One region of the Metabacillus dongyingensis genome, then DNA from elsewhere that is predicted to be linked to it. Evidence: predicted binding sites of a transcription regulator. Region 1 holds the regulator's gene; each other region holds the start of a gene.
What was found. Region 1 encodes LexA, which represses DNA repair genes until DNA is damaged. Its sites were predicted from a motif close to CGAACATATGTTCG; they were not measured.
Positions count from the first base shown of each region.

Region 2: a site for LexA is predicted at 3,544-3,557, ahead of uvrB (excinuclease ABC subunit UvrB). Genes of this name have one in related genera too.
Region 3: a site for LexA is predicted at 3,940-3,953, ahead of K8L98_RS05350 (YhjD family protein). Genes of this name have one in related genera too.
Region 4: a site for LexA is predicted at 3,415-3,428, ahead of K8L98_RS06730 (YolD-like family protein). Genes of this name have one in related genera too.

Region 1 covers NZ_CP082944.1:2,429,887-2,435,378, reverse strand. The annotation lists gene tkt (transketolase) at 1-933, opposite strand, end outside; gene K8L98_RS12090 (DUF896 domain-containing protein) at 1,109-1,339, opposite strand; gene K8L98_RS12085 (YneB family resolvase-like protein) at 1,407-2,057, opposite strand; gene yneA (cell division suppressor protein YneA) at 2,071-2,385, opposite strand; gene lexA (transcriptional repressor LexA) at 2,544-3,164, shown strand; gene K8L98_RS12070 (magnesium transporter CorA family protein) at 3,262-4,719, shown strand; gene K8L98_RS12065 (DUF6584 family protein) at 5,313-5,492, opposite strand, start outside.
Region 2 covers NZ_CP082944.1:4,603,853-4,609,344, forward strand. The annotation lists gene uvrA (excinuclease ABC subunit UvrA) at 1-1,481, opposite strand, end outside; gene uvrB (excinuclease ABC subunit UvrB) at 1,489-3,471, opposite strand; gene K8L98_RS22855 (CsbA family protein) at 3,952-4,191, opposite strand; gene K8L98_RS22860 (peptide chain release factor 3) at 4,207-5,492, opposite strand, start outside.
Region 3 covers NZ_CP082944.1:1,068,877-1,074,368, reverse strand. The annotation lists gene addB (helicase-exonuclease AddAB subunit AddB) at 1-1,766, opposite strand, end outside; gene K8L98_RS05365 (MFS transporter) at 2,259-2,657, shown strand; gene lepB (signal peptidase I) at 2,660-3,163, opposite strand; gene K8L98_RS05355 (TVP38/TMEM64 family protein) at 3,182-3,799, opposite strand; gene K8L98_RS05350 (YhjD family protein) at 3,983-4,345, shown strand; gene K8L98_RS05345 (competence protein ComK) at 4,346-4,918, opposite strand; gene K8L98_RS05340 (MFS transporter) at 5,045-5,492, opposite strand, start outside.
Region 4 covers NZ_CP082944.1:1,363,262-1,368,753, reverse strand. The annotation lists gene K8L98_RS06750 (amino acid ABC transporter ATP-binding protein) at 1-660, opposite strand, end outside; gene K8L98_RS06745 (hypothetical protein) at 944-1,147, shown strand; gene K8L98_RS06740 (YdcF family protein) at 1,144-1,722, opposite strand; gene K8L98_RS06735 (hypothetical protein) at 2,526-2,834, shown strand; gene K8L98_RS06730 (YolD-like family protein) at 3,142-3,375, opposite strand; gene K8L98_RS06725 (MFS transporter) at 3,567-4,343, opposite strand; gene K8L98_RS06720 (TerC family protein) at 4,531-5,316, opposite strand; gene K8L98_RS06715 (sporulation protein) at 5,321-5,492, opposite strand, start outside.

The DNA of each region.
Region 1 (5,492 bases):
TGCCTGCTCTTTCTTATTTCCGAATTGTTCAGCAGATTCCTTGAAATGAGCATAAACTTCTTCTGGAACATAAAAGTCTTCTTCAAATGTCCAAGCATAAGCTTCTTTTGTTAATTTAATTTCGTCAATCCCAAGCGGCTTGCCATGTACGTCAGACTTTCCGGACATATTTGGAGAGCCATAGCCGATTGTTGTTTTCACTTCAATTAACGTTGGACGAGTTTCATCTTTTTTAGCGGCTTCGATTGCTTTAGAAATCTCTTCTATATTATTGCCGTCTTCAACACGGATGACCTGCCATCCGATAGATTTGAATCGATCTTCAACATTTTCAGAGAATGATCGATCTAAGTCGCCATCAAGAGAAATATCATTTGAATCATATAAAACGACTAATTTGCCAAGCTTCAGGTGACCTGCAAGAGAAGCTGCTTCAGAAGAGATACCCTCCATTAAGTCGCCATCTCCGCAAATAGCGTATGTGTAATGATCTACTACAGGATATGATTCTTTATTGTATGTATGTGCAAGATGGCGCTCTGCCATGGCCATTCCAACAGCCATGCCGATTCCCTGGCCTAATGGACCTGTAGTTGCATCTACACCAGCTGTGTGATGGAATTCAGGGTGACCTGGAGTTTTGCTTCCCCACTGTCTGAAAGATTTAAGATCTTCCATAGATAGATCATAGCCTGACAAATGAAGCAGACTATACAGCAGCATAGATCCATGGCCAGCTGATAATACAAAACGATCACGGTTAAACCATTCAGGGTTTTTAGGATTATGATTCATAAATTGTGTCCAAAGCGAGTAAGCCATTGGAGCTGCCCCCATAGGCATTCCAGGATGTCCTGAATTTGCTTTCTCGATTGCATCGATCGATAATGTTCGAATCGTAGCAATAGATAAGTCTTGAATTGAATGTGACATAATTTGATCATCCTTTCATAAATAACATTCTACTTTCTTATCATAGCGGTACACACTTTAGGATACAACCATTAATAATGAAATGTAATAGTGCATTAAGATGTGTAAGAAACTATTCTAATGTATTATGTGCAAATTGAAAAGGAATACATCACAAATTGACGTATTCCTTTTATTAATGAAGGTTTCGCTTCTTCTCATCTTTTAGTTTTTGAGGTGTTACATCCGTACCGTTTGGGTCGAGGATCGTAACGCCTTTTAATGTATTTTTCATGGAACCGCGAAACACCTGCAGGTATTCCTGTCTCAGGCTTTGCTGTTCTTTTAGTTCTTCAGGTGACAAAGCGCTTGATTTAGCCTTTTTTGAAAGTTCATTGATTCTAGCCATTTTTTCTTTTGAAAGCATAATGGTAACTCCTTTTTGTAGATAGATTCACTATGCTATCGTACTAAAAATGACTGTAAAAGACAACTTATTGGTCTCCTGATTGTTTCATATATTCCTGATATCTTCTATGTACTGTTGCCTTTGAAACATCATGGCCAAAGCCTCTCAAAGTAGCAGCAATTTCTGCAAATGTCAGTTTGTTTTGTTTTAAGCGGACAATTTCTGAAACAGGAAGCTCTTTTTTATCCTTCCCGGGGCTCCCATGAATATTAGACAGGTTATTTTGAGGTTTAAACCCGTTTTGGACCGCACGCTGCATGCCTCTTTTGATTTTCAGATTATGAATCTTTCTCTGATATTCTTCAACAATGCTGACGATTTCAAGCACCATAGAATCAGCTTCTGAGAGCAGAAGCCTGCCGTTATGTGTAACGGAATAAAGTGTTATTCCCTCTTTTAGAAGAAAATGAATGAGTGCAATTCTGGCGTTTCCCCTCCCAAGCCTTGTTTCATCCTGGATCAGGATTGCATCCACCTGCTGATTTTTGATGCAGTCAAACAGTTCAAATATCCCGTCCCTCTCTATATCATAGCCGCTGGCCTGCTCTTCAATCACTTTTACAATATTCATGCTGTGCTGCTCAGAAAGATTTATGAGCTCTTCCTTCTGTCTTAAAAGAGATGTTTCCTGTTCTTCTTTCACTGTGCTGACTCTGCAATAGATGATGGCGTTCAGTGTTCTCACTTCCCTATTTCTTGCTTGCTATTTGATTGACCTCATAAAAGGCTGTCTTCTCAATGGGTATAAAGACTTGTTCACCAGGTTTAATTACTGCAGTCTCCATACCGTTTTTTTCCTGTACCCACTCGACAAAATCTGACTTAGAAAGATTATGATGTTCTTTAAATTTGTCAGCAATACTCCAGATGCTGTCCCCTTCAGTAACTTCTATATTTACGTAGTGATCCATTCTGTCTTTTTCACCAGTATAAGATAAAGCAAAGACAGCAACAATAACGACGATAAAAAATGAGAGTAAATAAGAAAAAGATTCTTTCAACATAATCCCCACCTCGAAATAGAATGTTTGTTCGCACTTTTGATATTTTTAGTATAATGCGAACAAACGTTTCTGTCAACGGATTTTTTCGAACTTATGTTTGTATGCACAGGAAAAACATGCTATAATCAACATAAATTACAGGACGCGAGGTGCATAAGATGACAAAATTATCAAAAAGACAGCAGGATATCTTAAACTTCATCAAATTAGAAGTTCAGAAAAAAGGTTATCCGCCTTCTGTTCGCGAAATTGGCGAAGCTGTCGGCCTTGCTTCTAGTTCAACTGTCCACGGCCACCTGGCCAGGCTAGAGAGCAAGGGACTAATCAGACGCGATCCAACTAAGCCCAGAGCCATTGAAATTTTAGAAGAAGAGACTTCACATATTCCAAGATCAAATGTTATAAATGTTCCGATTATCGGTAAGGTTACAGCGGGTTCCCCTATAACAGCCATCGAAAATGTTGAGGAATATTTTCCGCTTCCTGATACGTTTGCAGCAGCAGATGATCAAGTATTCATGCTCGAGATTATGGGAGACAGTATGATAGAAGCTGGAATTCTGGACGGGGATATGGTAATTGTTAAACAGCAAAAAACAGCAAATAACGGAGATATCGTAGTTGCCATGACAGAAGATGATGAAGCAACAGTAAAACGTTTCTTTAAAGAAAAAGACTTCATTCGCCTTCAGCCTGAAAATTCAACCATGGATCCTATTATTCTGCGAAATGTTTCAATTTTAGGGAAAGTCATTGGGGTTTACCGGAATATTCATTAAAAATCTTTGCTGCTCAGCAAAGATTTTTATTTTGGCGTTTTATGCTCTTTAACAAGGGGAATATATAATAATTGATAAAATTTAGAAGAGGTAACCTATGAATTCCAATATTATTCATGATGAAATAACCATACTGCGAACGAATTGCCAATTCATTTTTCCCTTTTCATGGGCTCAGGACTGCACTAAGGAGTTAATTGAGGAGCTGTTAGCCAACGGGTTTGAATTTTTTTCAATTGAGAATGTTAAACAGCAAAATAAATATTACGGGGAGAGCATTGATATCCCGCATAAACGTTTGAATCATTATTTTATGCCGTACATAGAACAAATCTTATTCCCTGACAAATATAAAGAAAAAGCGATAAACCGTTACTCAAAGCCTTTAAATTTGAAATGCAGACTTGATACTGCACACAATTCATTTTCTTTGAAGGTTCATTCAATTGATATCTACCTTTGTCCTTTCTCTATCGGAATGGTAACGATTCGAACAGACCCTTACAATAACAATGAAGATTTCTCTTTAAGTGATGCACTGGATTTTATGGATCATTTTCGCGTTCTCGAGCCCTCAATTACAGAAGAAAAAGGTACTGTTCTCTATTGTGGTGAAAAACGTTTTGACAAGACTCAGGATTTTATCTTCCAGGACCTTTGTCCATTCATCGTCCCCTTCATAGAAAAAAGCGAGAATGATCAATCAACTTATCTGGGCAGCCTTCCTTATTTTATTGATGAAAGAATGTTCGTATCCAGTTTTTTAATGGCTGCTCCTGATAATCAAATAACAAATAACGATTTATTCAGAATCGGACATATGAATGGATATAAAGAAAAAAAACAGCCATACATCTCTGCAACCAATCAAAAGTACATCGAAAAATACGTAAATGATCATGTTTATGACAGGTGGTCCCCGGATAGTTTTCATATTATCAGCGACCATACATTTACATGCATCAGCAGAGACAGCAAAAATGAAAAACTCATTGCTGAAGAAATGTATGGCCAGCTATATTACAATATGATTCTGCACTTATTTTATAAAATTGTCCTTTTAAAGCTTTCATACAGTTATTCACAGCTCTATATTGACCAAAAACAAGATAAAATGGACAAACTGATCAGATCGATTGCCAATTTTACCGCCAAATATATTTTTTCTGAAATCAGCAGCCGGACTGAGGGACAAGAGCTTTCTGTTTTGATGAAAGATCGCTTTAAAATTGAAACTCTTTACAAAGAGGTAATAAACACGATGGACAGTCTTTATCAAAATCAGGAAAAATTTGCAAGTAAACGTCATAATTCTCTATTGCTGATCTTAACGACTTATACTGTTATTTCCGGGATTTACGGAATGAATCTGGTGATTGAAGACTGGCGGGGGAAAATTGAGTGGAGCAAGCTTGCCGGTTATTCTGTTTTTGAATATATTTCGCTCGTTGTAGCTTTATCAGGTATTGCTGTAGGGAGTGTACTTGCCGGGATTGCAATCATAAGACTGCTTAAAGACTATTTTGATAAGGGAAAATCTGAAAACCTTGACTGAGTAAAGCCGATGCTTTTTTCTATATTAATTACACAAAAACCCCTCAACATCTGCTGAAGGGTTTTTGTGTAATTAATATTGATACATATACTGTTCTCTTTCCCAAGGGTGAACTTGAGTTCTGAACATATACTTTGTGTTTTTTAAGTTTAATTAGGTAATAAAACCTTATTATATCAATACTTTTGAAAAATTAGTGAGTTATTAATTATATTAAAGTTGATACTTTGGTGGTCAAAAAGTGGTCAATTTTGGGGTCAAAAAATTATTGATATTGTATTTAAACATTATATATCTTTTATACTTTATTGAATTGATATGGTCTCGCCTTCAATATCATCTATTTCCACATCGTTACTTTCAAGTTCCTCAAATTTACTCAATATGAATTCCAAATCTTCGTTTAAAACAATATATACCTCCGATTAAAAGCAGATCTTATTTAAAATAGATTATACCATCAAACATAAAAAACATTTTAAAAGTTACCAAATGGCGATTACACTTTGCTGCAATCGCCCCCGATTGTTGAATAACATTTGATTTACATTAAAACATTAGTAGTTTTTGATTAGCTTTCCATTTTTGCTGGATCAAAGCCAATTAAAGAGTGAGTATACTCCTATTATTGCAAAGAGAATTGTTAATATTATTATCGAAAAGCAACCAATAACAAATAATTTATCATACAATGAATCGTCAGGTTCTTCCTGCAGTTTTTCTTTCACTTTATCTTGTACAGGTGAAATTACCTGATCTAATTCCAGGTTTTT
Region 2 (5,492 bases), 2.2 Mb from region 1:
CGCTGAGCCTCCCCGCCTGAGAGTGTTCCTGCAGCACGGCTCAAAGACAGGTAATCAAGACCGACATTGTTTAAAAAGCCAAGCCTCTCTTCAAGCTCTCTTAAAATCAGTCTTGCAATCTGCATTTCTTTTTCCGTAAGATTGACCTTTTCAAAGAAATCGATTGCTTCATGAACAGATAAAGAAGTGACATTTCCAATGTGATTGCCATCAACAAGCACAGACAGGCTTTCTTTTTTTAAACGATGCCCTTTACACTTAGGGCATGCCTGCTGAGCCATATATTTTTCCATCTGCTCACGGATGTAGTCTGAGCTTGTTTCTTTATAGCGGCGCTCTACGTTGCGGATGACGCCTTCAAACAGAATATAATTTTCACGCACCTGACCGAAGTCATTTTCATAGCGAAAGTAAATTTCATCGTTTCCGCTGCCGTATAAAACCTTGTCCAGCAAGTGGGATGGGATTTCTTTTACAGGAACATCCATCGGGATGCCGTAATGATTGCACACAGCCTCAAGCAGCTGAGGGTAATATTGAGAGCTCGTCGGTTCCCATGGTGCCAGCGCATGCTGCTTTAATGATAAATCCTTGTTTGGAAGTACTAAGTCTACATCGACTTCAAGCTTCGTTCCAAGGCCGTCACACTCATTACATGCGCCAAACGGACTGTTGAACGAAAACATTCTCGGTTCCAGCTCGCCGATTGAAAATCCGCAAAGCGGACAAGCGTGATGCTCACTGAAAAGAAGCTCTTCTTCTCCAATTACATCAATCATGACTCTGCCTTCACCAAGGCCAAGTGCAGCTTCAAGGGAATCTGCAAGGCGCGCAGCGATTCCTTCTTTAATGACGATCCGGTCAATCACTACCTCAATGCTGTGTTTCTTGTTTTTCTCAAGAGTGATCTCATCACCGATCTCCATCATTTCCCCGTTTACGCGAACCCTGACATAACCTTGCTTTTTGATATCTTCAAACACCTTTGCATGTGTTCCTTTTCGGCCGGAGACAATCGGTGCAAGCACCTGAAGCTTTGTTCGCTCAGGATACTCTAAAATCCGGTCGACCATTTGCTCAATCGTCTGTGATGAGATTTCAATGTCATGATTCGGACAGGTCGGTCTGCCGACACGCGCAAAAAGAAGTCTCAGGTAGTCATAGATTTCTGTCACGGTCCCTACCGTTGAACGAGGATTTCGGCTCGTTGTTTTCTGATCTATAGAAATCGCCGGTGAAAGTCCTTCAATTGAATCAACGTCCGGTTTATCCATTTGACCAAGAAACTGCCGGGCATAAGCAGAAAGAGATTCAACATATCTGCGCTGGCCTTCTGCATAAATCGTATCAAACGCAAGCGACGATTTTCCTGAACCGGATAAGCCAGTCAGAACAACAAGCTTATCCCGCGGAATCGTCACATCTATATTTTTTAAATTGTGAGCTCGCGCACCTTTCACAATAATTTTATCAATAGCCATTCTAGTTTCATCCTTCCGCTTTTAGCTCTAAAATCAGATCGCGAAGCTCAGCTGCACGCTCGAAGTTCAAGCCTTTTGCTGCCTCTTTCATCTCTGCTTCCATTTGTCCGATCACCTTTTCGCGTTCTTTCTTCGTCAGCTTGCCGAGCTTTGGAACTTGTGCATCGAATTCTTCCCCGTCCTCTGGTGCAATCGTAGCCCGTATACCCTCGCGAATTTTTTTCTGTATCGTTTTTGGCTCAATGCCATGTTTTTTATTAAAAGCCTCCTGCGTTTCACGGCGCCGTTTCGTTTCATTCAATGCAATTTCCATTGATTTGGTCATTTTGTCAGCATACATAATAACGTGTCCATTTGAGTTTCTTGCCGCACGTCCAATAGTCTGGATCAGCGATCTCTCAGATCTCAGGAACCCTTCCTTGTCTGCATCCAAAATAGCAACTAGTGATACTTCAGGAATATCAAGACCTTCTCTTAAAAGGTTGATTCCGACTAGAACGTCATACTTACCAAGCCGCAGCTCACGGATGATTTCAATCCGCTCCAGTGTTTTGATTTCAGAATGCAGGTAGTTAACTTTGATGCCTATGTCCTTCAGATAATCCGTCAGGTCCTCCGACATTTTCTTCGTTAATGTTGTGATAAGGACACGTTCATTGCGTTCTGTCCTTGCCTGAATTTCCCCAATCAGGTCATCAATCTGACCCTGAATCGGTCTCACATCAATTGTCGGGTCAAGAAGTCCTGTCGGGCGAATGATTTGCTGAACCATTTCAGGTGTATGGTCAAGCTCATACGGGCCAGGAGTAGCCGATACAAACAGGATGTTATTGATATGCTTTTCAAACTCGTCAAATTGAAGCGGACGGTTATCTTTCGCTGAAGGCAGGCGGAACCCGTGGTCAACGAGAACCTGTTTTCTTGCCTGGTCACCGTTATACATCCCTCTGATCTGAGGCATGGTAACGTGGGACTCATCCACGACAATCATGAAATCTTCAGGAAAGAAATCAAGCAATGTATAAGGAGTGGAACCTGCCGGGCGAAGCGTCAGGTGTCTTGAGTAGTTTTCAATTCCTGAACAAAAGCCCATTTCCCGCATCATTTCAAGATCATAGCGGGTACGCTGTTCAAGGCGCTGCGCTTCTAACAGCTTTCCATTCTCATGAAGCTCTTTCAGCCGTTCATCAAGCTCCTGTTCAATATTTGTAATCGCAACCTTCAGCTTTTCCTCGCGGGTGACGAAGTGGGATGCAGGGAAGATCGAGACATGCTCGCGTTCTCCTTTGATTTCGCCTGTTAAAGCATCCACTTCTCTAATACGGTCAATTTCATCGCCGAAAAACTCAACCCTGATGCACTGCTCATCTCTTGAAGCAGGAAAAATCTCGACTACATCACCGCGCACTCTGAACGTCCCGCGTTTAAAGTCGATATCATTTCTTTCATACTGCACATCAACAAGTCTTCTGAGCAGCTGATTGCGTTCAATCTCCATGCCTGTGCGAAGAGAAACCACCAGATCACGGTATTCTTCAGGTGAACCCAAGCCGTAAATGCACGAGACACTCGCGATGATAATAACATCCCTACGCTCAAATAAAGAGGCTGTTGCGGAGTGTCTGAGCTTATCTATTTCATCATTAATGCTTGCGTCTTTTTCGATGAATGTATCGGTCTGCGGCACATAGGCCTCCGGCTGATAATAATCATAGTAGCTGACGAAGTATTCTACTGCGTTATTTGGAAAAAACTCTTTAAATTCGCTGTATAATTGTCCTGCCAATGTTTTATTATGAGCAATAATCAGCGTCGGTTTGTTTACTTCCTGGATGACGTTTGAAACGGTGAACGTCTTCCCTGTACCTGTAGCACCAAGAAGCGTCTGATGCTTCTTCCCTTCTTTTATGCCCTGGACTAGCTTTTTTATCGCCTCGGGCTGATCGCCCTCTGGCTTATAATTCGAGATTAAATCAAAACGATCGCTCAACAGGAGGACCTCCATTCATATGTAATCAGTATTTATATTTTACCATAAACAGGTGGAAAATCACCAAAAATACGAACTATAGTTCGCATGTTTCTTTCGACATTTTGATTCTATCATTATCGCCGGATTTTTCTATTTAAATGCCTGGCTTATCTTTTTCATTACCTTTTTTGGGCAGCTGGTAAACCGAGAGCAACCTCACGCCCAGCAATTTAGTACCCGCTTACTGTTAAAAGTGCTCTTTTCAACAAGCAGGACTTTCCCAACATATTCCGAGACTTTCTAACTTTATTCCAAGACTTTTAAAATTAATTCCGAGACTTTACGGATTAATTACGAGACTTACCAAAATAATCCCGTACAAATGTGAACAACTGCTTATGACCGTGGAGTTGGGCGATGGAGCTAATCATAAATGCTGGAAACTATACAAATTATGGTGTAAAAAAAACCCGCTCCCAAAGGGAACAGGTTCAAATCTCAATTCGTTTTTTCACGTCTTGTGCGTCTTGCCATTTTCGCAGCATACAAAAATCCTGCGGCGACAGATATCGCATCCAGTACTATGATAATCCATGATTCCATATACCCTTTCGAATAAGCTGCAGCTAAAAGAGCAATGGTCAGGACAGTCGCAACGTAGTGATTATATGAGACTCTGGCAAACAAAGTCAAAATAATAAAAGGCAGAGTCAGGGCCAGAACGGCTTTTAGTAACATGGAATCAGCTCCTGCTTACTTCTCTGAAGCAGAAAAGCTTTGGTAGTCGTTTTCCTGCAGAAGATCGATAAGTTCAATCTCTTTATGATTTTCTTTAAAATGCCTGAAGGTAAAATCATTTTCAAAGAGGACAGCATATTGATCATTGCGGTCGCGCACGAGCAGGCTTCTTGAATCAAAGAAACGTTTTTCGAATTTTTCATTGCCGATCCATCTTGGGATGCGGTCGCCCATAGGAACAAATTCGATCTCAACGTTGTACTCGGCTCTCATACGGTATTCAAATACCTCATATTGAAGCTGTCCGACAGCGCCAAGGATGATGTCGTCCGTTGAATCCTGACGGAAATACTGAATGGCCCCTTCTTGAACCAGCTGGTCAATTCCTTTACGGAACTGCTTTGCCTTCATGACGTTTTTCACGCGCACCTTTTTAAACATCTCCGGCGGAAACTGCGGAAGCTCATCATAATGATAGCCTTCTTTTCCGACCGTCAGTGTATCACCGATTTGGTAAACGTTCGGATCATAGATTCCGATGATGTCGCCAGCGAATGCTTCATCAACCGTTTCTCGGTCTTTAGCCATAAACACCTGCGTCTGGTTCAGCTTAAGCGTTTTATTCGTTCTGCTCAGCTGTACGCTCATGCCGCGCTCAAATCGTCCTGAGCACACCCGAAGAAAGGCGATGCGGTCGCGGTGGGCAGGGTTCATGTTGGCTTGAATTTTAAAGATATAGCCAGAGAATTCTTCTGTCTCAGGTGCAATGAAGCCCTGATTTGTTCTTCTCGGCTGCGGAGGAACGGCATACTGTAAAAACACATCAAAAAATGATTTTACACCAAAGTTAGCAAGCGCACTTCCGAAGAAAACAGGGGTTAATTCCCCGCGCTTAACACGGTCAGCGTCGAATTGATTGCCCGCTTCCTCAAGAAGTTCAAGCTCATCCTTCGTTTCCAAATAAGTTGGATGACTCCCAATTTCGGTTGCATCTACTTCATCTGAAGGAATTATCTCTTCCTGCTCGTTTCCTTTAAATTGAACGACTGTATGCTGCTCGCGGTCAATAATCCCAAGGAATCGCTTGCCCATGCCAATCGGCCAGTTCATCGGATAGGATTCAATTCCAAGCACTTCCTCAATTTCAGAAAGAAGCTCAAGCGGATCTTTTCCTTCGCGGTCCAGCTTATTAATAAATGTAAAAATAGGGATGCCTCTCATGCGGCAGACTTTGAAAAGCTTGATCGTTTGGGGCTCGACCCCTTTTGTAGAGTCGATGATCATCACTACGCTGTCTACTG
Region 3 (5,492 bases), 1.4 Mb from region 1:
ACAACCTGATCAATTGCCGGCGGAACCAGCGCAAACTTCATTGCTTCAAGACCCGTTTCAATCATTTCCGAAAATAGCTTGCGGGAAAGGGAATGCTCATTCATCATCTCAGCAAACTCATCAAGCATTCCTGTTACAGCACTCCATACTTGTGCATGTTCTCTTGCCTCGATCAGTCTTCCCGCTTCCTCAGCTTCCACTCTCAGCTGCTCAAGCTTAAGCGGGATATCCAGATCTTCAAGAAACAGGTACAGAGCCTCAGCCATGCCGATGCCGTTTTTAGCACCTTTCATTCTTTGAGCGAGTCCGCGGAGCGGACGGACAACCAGATCCCTTAGCTGATTGATCATTTCTTCCATTTCATTTTCTTCATCTGTTCTGACATACTCATCGTCCAGAGAATAGTATCTGCGGTAAACAAAGCGTTCTTCCTTCGTCCATTTGCTGCCCTGAATCCCATATGAAAGCACGTAGTTTTCAAACTGATCCATTTTTTCCCGCATATCCTGCTTGTCGGCATCAAGAGGAAGAAGGAGTTCTGTTTTAATGCAGCGGAACACAGCTTCATAGCGCCAGTTGCCATTTAAGACTTCCAGGGCGGATCTGATCAGTTCAATGACAGGGTGATTCAGCATGGAACGCTTTTGATCGATAAAAAATGGAATCTCATAATCTCTGAACACTTGTTCAATTAAGTCCTGATAGTCGCCGATATTCCGAATTAAAACGGCAAGATCTTTATAGCGGTACCTTTCATTCATAACAAAACCGCGGATTTTTCTGGCTATCCCTTCTATTTCTGAGCGGCGGGACGCGGCCTGGGCAATCACCGCGTTTGTTTCTCCTTCGTACGGCTTTAATGGTCTTGACTCAAGATATCGTTCAAGATGGGCAAGAGACGGACGTTCTATAAATCTCGGCATCTCGTTTAATACGAGCACCTCATCCACATCCATCTTTGATTCCTCAGCAAGCATTGAGAGCTTATGATAGGTCATTCCCGTCATTCTGAATAAATGCAGCTCATGCGGCAGATGCTCATGAAACGGCTTGTCCGCTGTAAGTGCAATGGTTACGCTTTTCGCATGATTCATAATTGCCTTGATTACTTCATACTCCTGCGGTGTAAAGCTGTGAAATCCATCTATATAAATATCAGCACTTCGAATATAAGATGATTCAGCAATTTTCTCTGCCAAAAGCTTGAGATAATCCTCTGAATCAACATACGTTCCGCTTAGTTCAATCTCAAGCTGTTTATAAAGGAGGATAACATCATGAAGCTTATCAGCAAGCGCCTTTTCCTGACGGGTGGCATTTACTGACATCCTCTCGAGCTTCTCTTCCATATCCTGCGGCGTGAGGCAATAGCGCTTCAGTTCTGTAATCATCGACTCAATATGTTCGATAAATCCGCTTTTGCTGCTTGCTTTTGCAAAAATTTTAAACTCCTGCTTATGCTGTTCTACAAGCTTCCGGAGCATCATTTGAATCCCTGTGCCAGAAATATGATAACGGCTGATTCCTCCGGTTTCCTGCAGAATCCTCCAGGCCAGACGGCTGAAGCTGAATATTTGAGCCCGCATCATCCCGCCTAAATCAGGCGTCTTAATCAGCTCATATTCAATGCCAAACGTCATTTGATCCGGCACCAAATAAACGATTGGGTCTCCCTCCGGCTGATCAAAAAGATCCATGCGGATTTCATTTAACAGCCGGTGTGTTTTCCCGCTTCCAGATCTCCCTAAAACAAATCTTACTCCCACATTCAGGACCCCTCTCTTAGAAAAGCGCAAGCGCCTTATTCAGCTCCAGCTTGCAGATAAGGAACCGACGGAAAAGTCCGGGCTGGACGTTTTTTGGCGGAGCCTTTCTGAGCGGGGAGTCAGGCGCTTCCGCTTGCCATCATTGATCAAAATTTTATCGTTTCCTATAAAAAGCGCAAGCGCTTTGACCTTACTCTGGGTCTTTAGCCTTTTATCTTTTCTTATCTTTAAAGAATAAAAAGGCATACCATTATGCCTTTTTATTTTTTCATCTATTTCAGTCGTATTCTCTCCCTCTATTTTACTTGAAAAGACATGGGAATACCATTCCCGCACATTTGCCAAGTTTTGCAGAAACAGGAGGTTAACGAAGGCAGAAAAGGGAATAGAATCAATCTGCTTTCATTCTTTTTTTACTCACCGCCATTATGGTCGCAAGCAGCATTTATATGCTTATTCCGATAATCATGAGGAACTGTTTCAAATGAGGTTTTGTTTTGGAGCAAAGCAGCAGGATTAACCGGGGTATTCTTCTCGCTCATCAGTGTTAAGCTGATTATAAAATACGGGAAACTGACTATTGTCAGGTATGCAATGATTGGAATGATCCTTTCATTTATCTTTACATTTTCACGCCCGAACCTTTACATGTCAGCCGGATTTTCTGTCTTATACACGGCATCGCTTTCTGTTTGTATACCCGCAGTCATTTCACTTACCGGCGAATACGGAGGCCGTGGCAGGGCAGCTGCCGTATCCCTCTATTCATTTCTGCTTTTAGCCGGTGCAAGCTTAGGCCCTATAATTGCAGGCATCTTCTCTTTTCATGAAATTCTGTTTTTATTCTCAGTCTTTTACAGCATAGCCGTTCTTTTTACAATCAGAAAATAAGTTCACTCTTTCACTTTCCCGATCACATCATCCTGGCTGATCAATCCGAATTGGCGGCTGTCACGGCTTACGAGACGATTATCCCCCAAAACAAAAAGATAGCCTTCAGGAATTGTTTTTCTTCCGGTGATATCTTTTAATGTAAAGTTCCCTGTTAATCTGCCGAAAGGAGTCCCTTTTTTCTGCGATTTCAAATAGGGTTCTTCCATAGCTTTGCCATTCACGAACAGCTTATCGTTTTTATATGCGAGTTCATCCCCGGGCAAACCGATCACTCTTTTGATATAAGCATCTTCTCCGCCTGGTGCTTTAAACACAACGATATCAAAACGCTTGAAATCAAACAGGCGGTGATTTACCTTATTTATGGACAGCAGATGTCCGGCTGTTAAAGTGGGCTGCATGGAAACACCCTCTACCTTGTAATCAACGAAAACGAGATTTTTCATGGTAATAATGAGCAAGAATGTGATGACAGTTGAAAAAAACCAGTATCTTTTTCTCATCTTAACTCCCCCGTAAATTTAATGATCTCTTTTCTTCTCAAGCATTTTAACATTCATGCGCTTTTCGAGCTGCTTGCCGATCAACCACAATAAAAAAATCACAACAGCGGCAATGACCGTTCTTTCAGGCTGCGTAATCATAGCCCGCAAATCGTAGCCGATGAAACTGATCAAAAAGATCATCACAAACTTTCCGGACAGCACAGCCAAACTGAATTGCCAAATACTCACCTTGGACAGTCCTGCTACGATATTAACTGCTGCAGAAGGCGTAAACGGGAAGCAAAGCAGTAAAAACAAAGGACCAAACCCGTGCCTCTCAAGCCACCCCATCATTCTCTGCACAGATGCGTTCCGGCTGAAAATTCTGAAGAATCTCTCTTGTCCGTATTTACGTATGATCAAAAACAAGATGATTGCCCCAAGACAGCTGCCAATCCAAGAATAAATAAAACCAAACCACAGACCAAACGAATTGGCATTGGCTACAACAAAAACCACTAACGGCAAAAACGGCAGAAATGCTTCAAGCAAAGGCAGGCCTATGCCGAGCAGCGGGCCAAACGAACGGTAATCTTTGAAAAACTCCATCATTCTTTCCATTGTAAAATAATCCAGAAACGCCTCGAGTTCCATGCGGTAAGCTCCTTATATCTTTATCTATGCTATTATTTTACACTTTTGTGTAAAGACTTTAAACATAGAGGAGTATATTGCGGTGTGGGGCATGCATAAAACAGTCTTGCATTTCATAAGCTGATAAAGTAAAATAAAATCGAACATACGTTCTTTTTATAATGTTGAAGCGAGGTTTTTTTGATGACGAGAATTCCCTCAGACCTTCGAGATGCAATTGAAATGTCCATTTACCTCCCGATGACCATTTCCATTTTCAACCGGGACTTATCTATCATTGAACAAAGTCCATTCAAGCTTAAACAGCCCTATCTTAACATCGTGGAAGAATCACTCAAGCTTGCACAAAAGGATCTGACAGTCGTACGCCATGAACTGAAAAAAAACAGCATTAAAGTCAGCCAGGTACAAAGAGATGAAGCATTTACCATGTATTCATTCATCTTTAAAGGCTACGAGGAGCAGCACAATTATTTTAATCCCCGAATACGCAATAAAGTATGCGAACTGATGGAGGATTATTTATTTAAAGTCATAAAAAAGTAATTAGTGCTTGTTCAGCTCCCGAATGATTTGTTCGTAGATGAGGTTAGTCTGCTTTTCCTTTGGAAACAGCAGCAGATTCATTTTACGATGCTCTTCCTCGATACGGGCTGTAATGATCGTTCGCAGCTGGGCTGTCCGGTATAATTGATTTTCAAAAGAAGTGGAAGATACTGAAATCGTCTCACTGCTCCCATTTGTGAAGAAGATTTCTGTATTATCAAAATCAGCTGCTTTATATTGAAGAATATGTGCATGCGAAATCCATGCGCATTGTCTTCTTGAAGAAGAAGACGTTGGAAAGAAAAACATATAATTCCCCGGATCAATGACTATTGGAGGTTTATGTGTAATCCCCATTAGATCTTTCGTGCCGGCTTTGCGGCCTTCATAACTTGAGCCGAAATATGAGCAGCTGCGGTTTACAATATCCTGAGGACTGAGCTTCACAAACAGCTCTTTCTCTACCTCAATTACTCTTGAATACAGCCTCCCCTTGTGCACCTCGGGCAAGATTGCCATCGTAAATCGGTTTGCTATGTAATTATCTAAATACTCTTCTTGCTCATTTCCCAAAAGTTTTCACCTCTTCAATTATATAGGAGTATAGAACTATTTTTAATCTAGCATATCCACCCCCTTTTTTCTACAATTTTACAATATTTTAACAAGATGAGGAAATAAAAATGGAGGTATACAAGATTATGTTGAAACTTGATGCTCCCTTTTATATTTTCTTGATTTCTGGTAAGTTGCACTTTCTGCAGCAGATATCATACCTCCAATGAAGAGCAAAATGGACGACATGATAAAGACGCCCCTGAGGTCCACTTCTCTGGCAATATAGCCTGCTGCTATCGGTCCTGCCACAATTCCGATTGAATAGAGGGACTGATAGAATCCCATTGCCGTTTTGGATCCCGCTTTATGGTTTGTTTTGCTGACTTGGTCCAAGAGAACAGGAAAGATAAAACCAAGGGACAAACCTAATATCGTGTGCAAAAAACAGTAAACAGCCCAATTGTTTGTGCCTCCCATCATTAATAGGGATAAAGCTCCTATAACAAAGCAAATGAACATTATTAAAAAGGGGTTAGTGAAGGATCTTTTTTTCAAAGCAAGCACAACAGGAGCAAGGACGTGCGGTACC
Region 4 (5,492 bases), 1.1 Mb from region 1:
CGGTACAGCCTCTTCTAAAATTTGACCTTGATCTATAAACACGATGCGGTCTGCAACTTCTCTGGCAAATCCCATTTCGTGTGTAACAACTACCATTGTCATGCCTTCTTTCGCCAGATTCTTCATGACATCTAATACCTCGCCAATCATCTCAGGATCAAGGGCTGAGGTCGGTTCATCAAATAGCATAATCTCAGGATTCATCGCGAGGCCTCTGGCAATCGCAACACGCTGCTGCTGTCCGCCTGAAAGCTGGGAAGGAAAAGAACCGGCTTTATCGGGAATTCCAACCTTGTCCAAGTAATAAAGCGCTGTTTTCTTCGCTTCTTCCTCTGATTTCCCAAGAACTTTGACTTGAGCAAGCGTAATGTTTTGAAGAACGGTTTTATGAGGATACAGGTGAAAATGCTGAAAGACCATGCCGATCTCCCGTCTTACTTTATTAATATCTGTTTTCTTGTCATTAACCGCAATGCCGTTAACTGTTAATGTACCTTCTGACACTGTTTCAAGCCGGTTGATGCAGCGGAGCATCGTGCTCTTACCGGATCCGGACGGACCAATAATCACGACCACTTCTCCCTTTTTTATCGTTAAATTAATGTTTTTTAAAACTTGGAAATCACCAAAATATTTGTTTACATTGTCAAAAACAATCATGCTGCTCCCCCTTATCTCTGATTGCAGGCATTCATTCCAGCTGTCTAGAACTTTATAAATATAATTTTCATCTCTAGAATTATACATTTTTTAGAATATAATAGTCAAACAATTTTGAGTTATTTATAAATACTGAACATTAATAAAAATATAAAAATCACTGCTTTATTTGCAAGCAGTGATTTTTATTCCGTCTCTCATTTAATTGATTTTTCCATTTACTGTACAAAAAGGCTCACTTCCTCGTATACTAATAGAAATACATGACAAGGAGTGTTTAAGTATGAGTCAATCTAAGGCAAAGAAACAGCGATTGAAGAAAATGCGTGAAGGAGAAAGAAATCCGGAGGCTGGAAGAAGCCCATTTATTTTTCAGGATTTGCGCACTAGACAAACAAAAACAAAAAAAGAGCAGCTATATAAGCAAAAATACAAGAACCATTTCCAGGGAGACGGAAAAGATGGTTCTTTTTATTTTGCCTCTTAACGGCTCTTTACATAGTAATTTGTGATGGCTAAATATTCTCTTGTATAAGATTTTAAGACAGCCGCTTTCGGCGTTTTAGCTGCGAGCCCTTTGGCATCAAGACCAAGATCTTTTGCAGCCATGCATGAACGGTAGATGTGGAAATCATTTGTAACAATGAGACCTTTTTTCGCACTTGGCGGGAGCATTGCTTTCGAGAAGGTCAAATTTTCTATCGTACTTGTAGACTTTGATTCTAATATTATACGGGATTTCTCTATTCCATGATCTTGCAGGATTCTGCTGATGGCCTCTGCTTCCGTTATTTCTTCGCCTGGCCCCTGTCCCCCTGAAGCAACCACAATCGTATTTGGATTTTCTATTAAATACTCTGCTGCTGCATCCGCCCGGTATTGCAGGGCAAGCGACGGAACCGTGCCATTTACCTTTGCACCTAGCACGATTAAATAATCAGCGTCTTCAATCGGCTTTTCTGAACTGTATCTGTGGATGTTGTAATGTAAAAAGCCAGTATAAATAAGGCCAATTGCTAGCAGTGTGAAAAGAATCTTTCTAAATGGCATCTTTATTTTCATTCATGTTCGCCCATTTCTTGGTTAAAAAGTTATAAAAAAAAATTTTTTGCTGTTTTTTCAAGAATGCAATTTTCTTTTTTTGAACTCATATGAATTGTCATTTTTTATACCTTGAGTGATAAGACGAATATCAGTCGGGTAATTAAATCCAAGAATATTAATTATATGCTCTCCTATTACAAAACAGTACTTTCCAATATTGATCAAAGGAGATAATCATGCTTTCTAATGAAGAAAGCTGATTTTGAGTCATACCTTTTTTAATTCTGCCGTCTTAGTCACTTTTAGATTTTGAGTATACCGGGACTAGGATAATTCCCAAAATAAATAGTCCAAATGATACTCCGCGTACCAGATTAAAATATTCGTTCGATTTAAAAAACAATACATTTAATCCCATTGCAATTGCTCCGACTAGTATCATTATTTTTCCAAATAATTTCCAGGACATTAATCTTTCACTCCCTCTCTTCAAATATTATGAGATTCTAACGGACACCCGAATATGAACTTATGTACAGACCTTATGGAAGAGTAATTTCACCCTGAAATCATCATCTAAGCTCCAGGTAAATTCTAAAATGGCCTTGCTTTGAATAGTCCTCCCTAAAAATGGATTCATAATAATTACGATTGTTGGCGATAAAAAGTTCCAGATAATGACATATATAAAAATTAAAAAGGCCGATTTTTTAACGAAACTTTTTGCACGGATAATCGTATATAGATTAGACAAACCTGTTTTTTCTTACATATTAGTCGTTTACAGACAAGCATAATTGTATTTTTTCCAGGAGGACATAGTGAAAATAAAAGAGATTTCATATCCGACATCACTCAGTAAAATCAAGAATGCATCAGATGACATCATTGATATCTTGGTGGAGCTTGAAGATGGCTGCACGTATACCATGGTCGTCACTACACCTGAAAATTTTTCTTCCTTGATGAAGAGAGAGAAACTTTCTTATTTATTGCCTGAACCGCTTATGCTCGTCGTCAGCAGTCTGACTGAAAAGAATATATGGAAAGTTGCAGAGAAGTTTGCTGAAAATAATGCTTACTGGCTGAAATCGTATTACTTGATTGAAGATAACAAATTTGTGACATAGAAGAATGGAAGTAAGTAGAAGGTAAGTAACCATACATGATTACCAATGTCTTTGTAGATATGCCTATTAAAAATAATTTATATATATCGTAAATTAACAGATTGAACGAAGAGCTTAAATTTTTTTGTAAGTTGTGAGTTATAATAGGAGATTACATTTTAAGGAGAATCGTTTATGACCGTTAAAAAGAGCAAATCCATAGAAGTGAAGTCCGTATCCTTAGTATTTTTTGGTGCTGCTATTGGAGCTGTTTTGGGAATAGCTGCATATGTGAACAATTGGCTGGGCTAAGATCTTAATGTAAGTATTATGTAACTCTGTATATGGCAATAAGGTCTGTAAGCTGCATCAGGACGATGTCATTAAATCTGTTTACAGCTCTTATCTCGTCCGTTCCTTCATTCAAGTAATGAACGGTGCCGATAAAATGCACAATCTGATCACCATGCAGATAAATAAATGATAGCTCAAAATGAAACTCCAAAGATCCGCTGATTAATAATTGAATGCTGTTGCGTTTCTCTTTAGGGATCATAAGCATGGGGATACCTTCTTTATAATAGATTTATTACTTAGTATACGAATGTTTGTTCTTATTTTCAATCATCATTTTTTGAAATGCAGCTTTTTATTACTAGACAGGAATTAGGGTACTAAAAAAAGAAAAAGAGCTTTCGCAGAAACGAAAACTCTTTCTCATGCACTCAGCAAAGGGAATTCCTCAAATCACCCTTACCCTTTTGCTTCACTTCCTTCACTAACACCTATAATTCCGCTTTTTGATTTAAGCACTGCTCCAAAAAGGACAGCCATTATAGAAGCGGCCATTAAGAAAAAGCCTAACACATAAAATCCGTCCGTTAAATCACTGTTTTGCGCTACTGCTCCAACAATGATTGGCCCTACAATACCTCCAATATTTCCGCACGTATTAATTAATCCATTTGCTGTACCTGCTTGATTGCTCGGGAAGAAGGACATTGCCCATGCCCACCAAGGGCCAAAAGCTGAATAAATTCCTATTCCCGCTATTATTAACAAAATCATATTAAAGACCATCCCGCCTTCAACCAAATGTTGAATAGCCAGGGCCAAGCCGCCAATCATTAAAGGAACCGATACGAATAAAACCCGATTTTCCCCTACAGAATCCGACCAGACTGAATTGTAGTACATGCAAATTGCAGCTAAAATAAATGGAACAGCTGACAGCCAGCCTACTATACCGATGCCACTATTGCTCAATTGTTTCATCAAGCTTGGCATCCATAACCCAAAGCTATACACACCGGTAATCCACAAGAAATATATAAATGAGAAGACCCATACTCGGTAATTTTTCACCACATCTAAGAATGAGCCATGTTCTTTTACTTCTGCAGTACGATTTTGAACAATATAATCCCGCTCTTCTTTCGAAAGAAGCTTGTCTTTTTCAGGAGAATCTGCACCAAGAAAAGCAAATAACACAGCTAATATTAATGGAGGCGCTCCTTGTAATATAAACATAGTCAGTAATTTCACTCGCTCCAAACACTGAAATTTCTTCTCCGCAGTACCCTTTTCCTGCCCGCAGTTCAGGACTCCAACTCGCGGAAATCATGTTCCAACTCGCCGGAATCCCGTTCCAACTCGCCGGCAAAGAAAAATCGGCATCCTCCTTGCCAGCTATGGCAAAAAAGATACCGATTCTATTTTAAGCATTTTTCACTTGATCTACAGGTGTTACTGCCTTTTTCTCTTTTGATAAAAACCATCCCGCTAATGCAATTCCAACAAGAACTACATAGAATGTGATTTTCCAAAGAGGAGATTTAGCGAATCCTTCAGGCAATACAGCGAGCTCCGGGTGAGACAACGTGTAAACCGAGAGCTTCACACCGACCCATCCCACGATTCCAAAGGCTGCGATTTCCAGGCCAGGCTTCTTATGAAGCAGCTCCACAAAGAAGTTTGCCGCAAATCGCATGATCACAAGTCCGATGATTCCTCCAGCAAAAATGACGAGAAACTTGCCGCCGTCCAAGCCGCCAATCTGAGGCAGACTCGTATTTGGAAGGGTAACGGCAAGAGCTACGGCTGCAAGAATTGAATCAACCGCAAAGGCAATATCCGCAAGTTCAATTTTAAGCACTGTTGCCCAGAATCCAGACTTTTTCTTGACGTCAGGTTTGGCTTCATCTTCTTTTTTCTTAAAAACAAGTTTTCTCAATATATGATTTGCTGCGATGAACAGCAAGTATAGAGCACCAATTGCCTGAACCTGCCATACATCAACGAGATAAGAAATGGCGAACAGGGATCCAAAGCGGAAAACAAATGCCCCTGCAAGTCCGTAAAATAGGGCTTTCTTTCTCTGCTCTTCAGGAAGATGCTTCACCATGATGGCTAACACAAGGGCATTATCTGCCGCGAGCAGCCCTTCAATCGCAATTAACAGGAGCAGCACCCAGCCATATTCCATTAACATTGTCATTTCCATCTAGTCAGTCCTCCTTTACCGTAATAAAATCCTGATCCTTGCTGATTACACCTTCATCAAAAACAAGTCTTGTATTAAAGTAATACGACCTCTCTTCAGCGGAAGCCGCTAAAACCTTAGGCAACCGGAAAATAAAATCAATTCGGTTCTGTTCATCTGACTCAATTTGTTTAGAC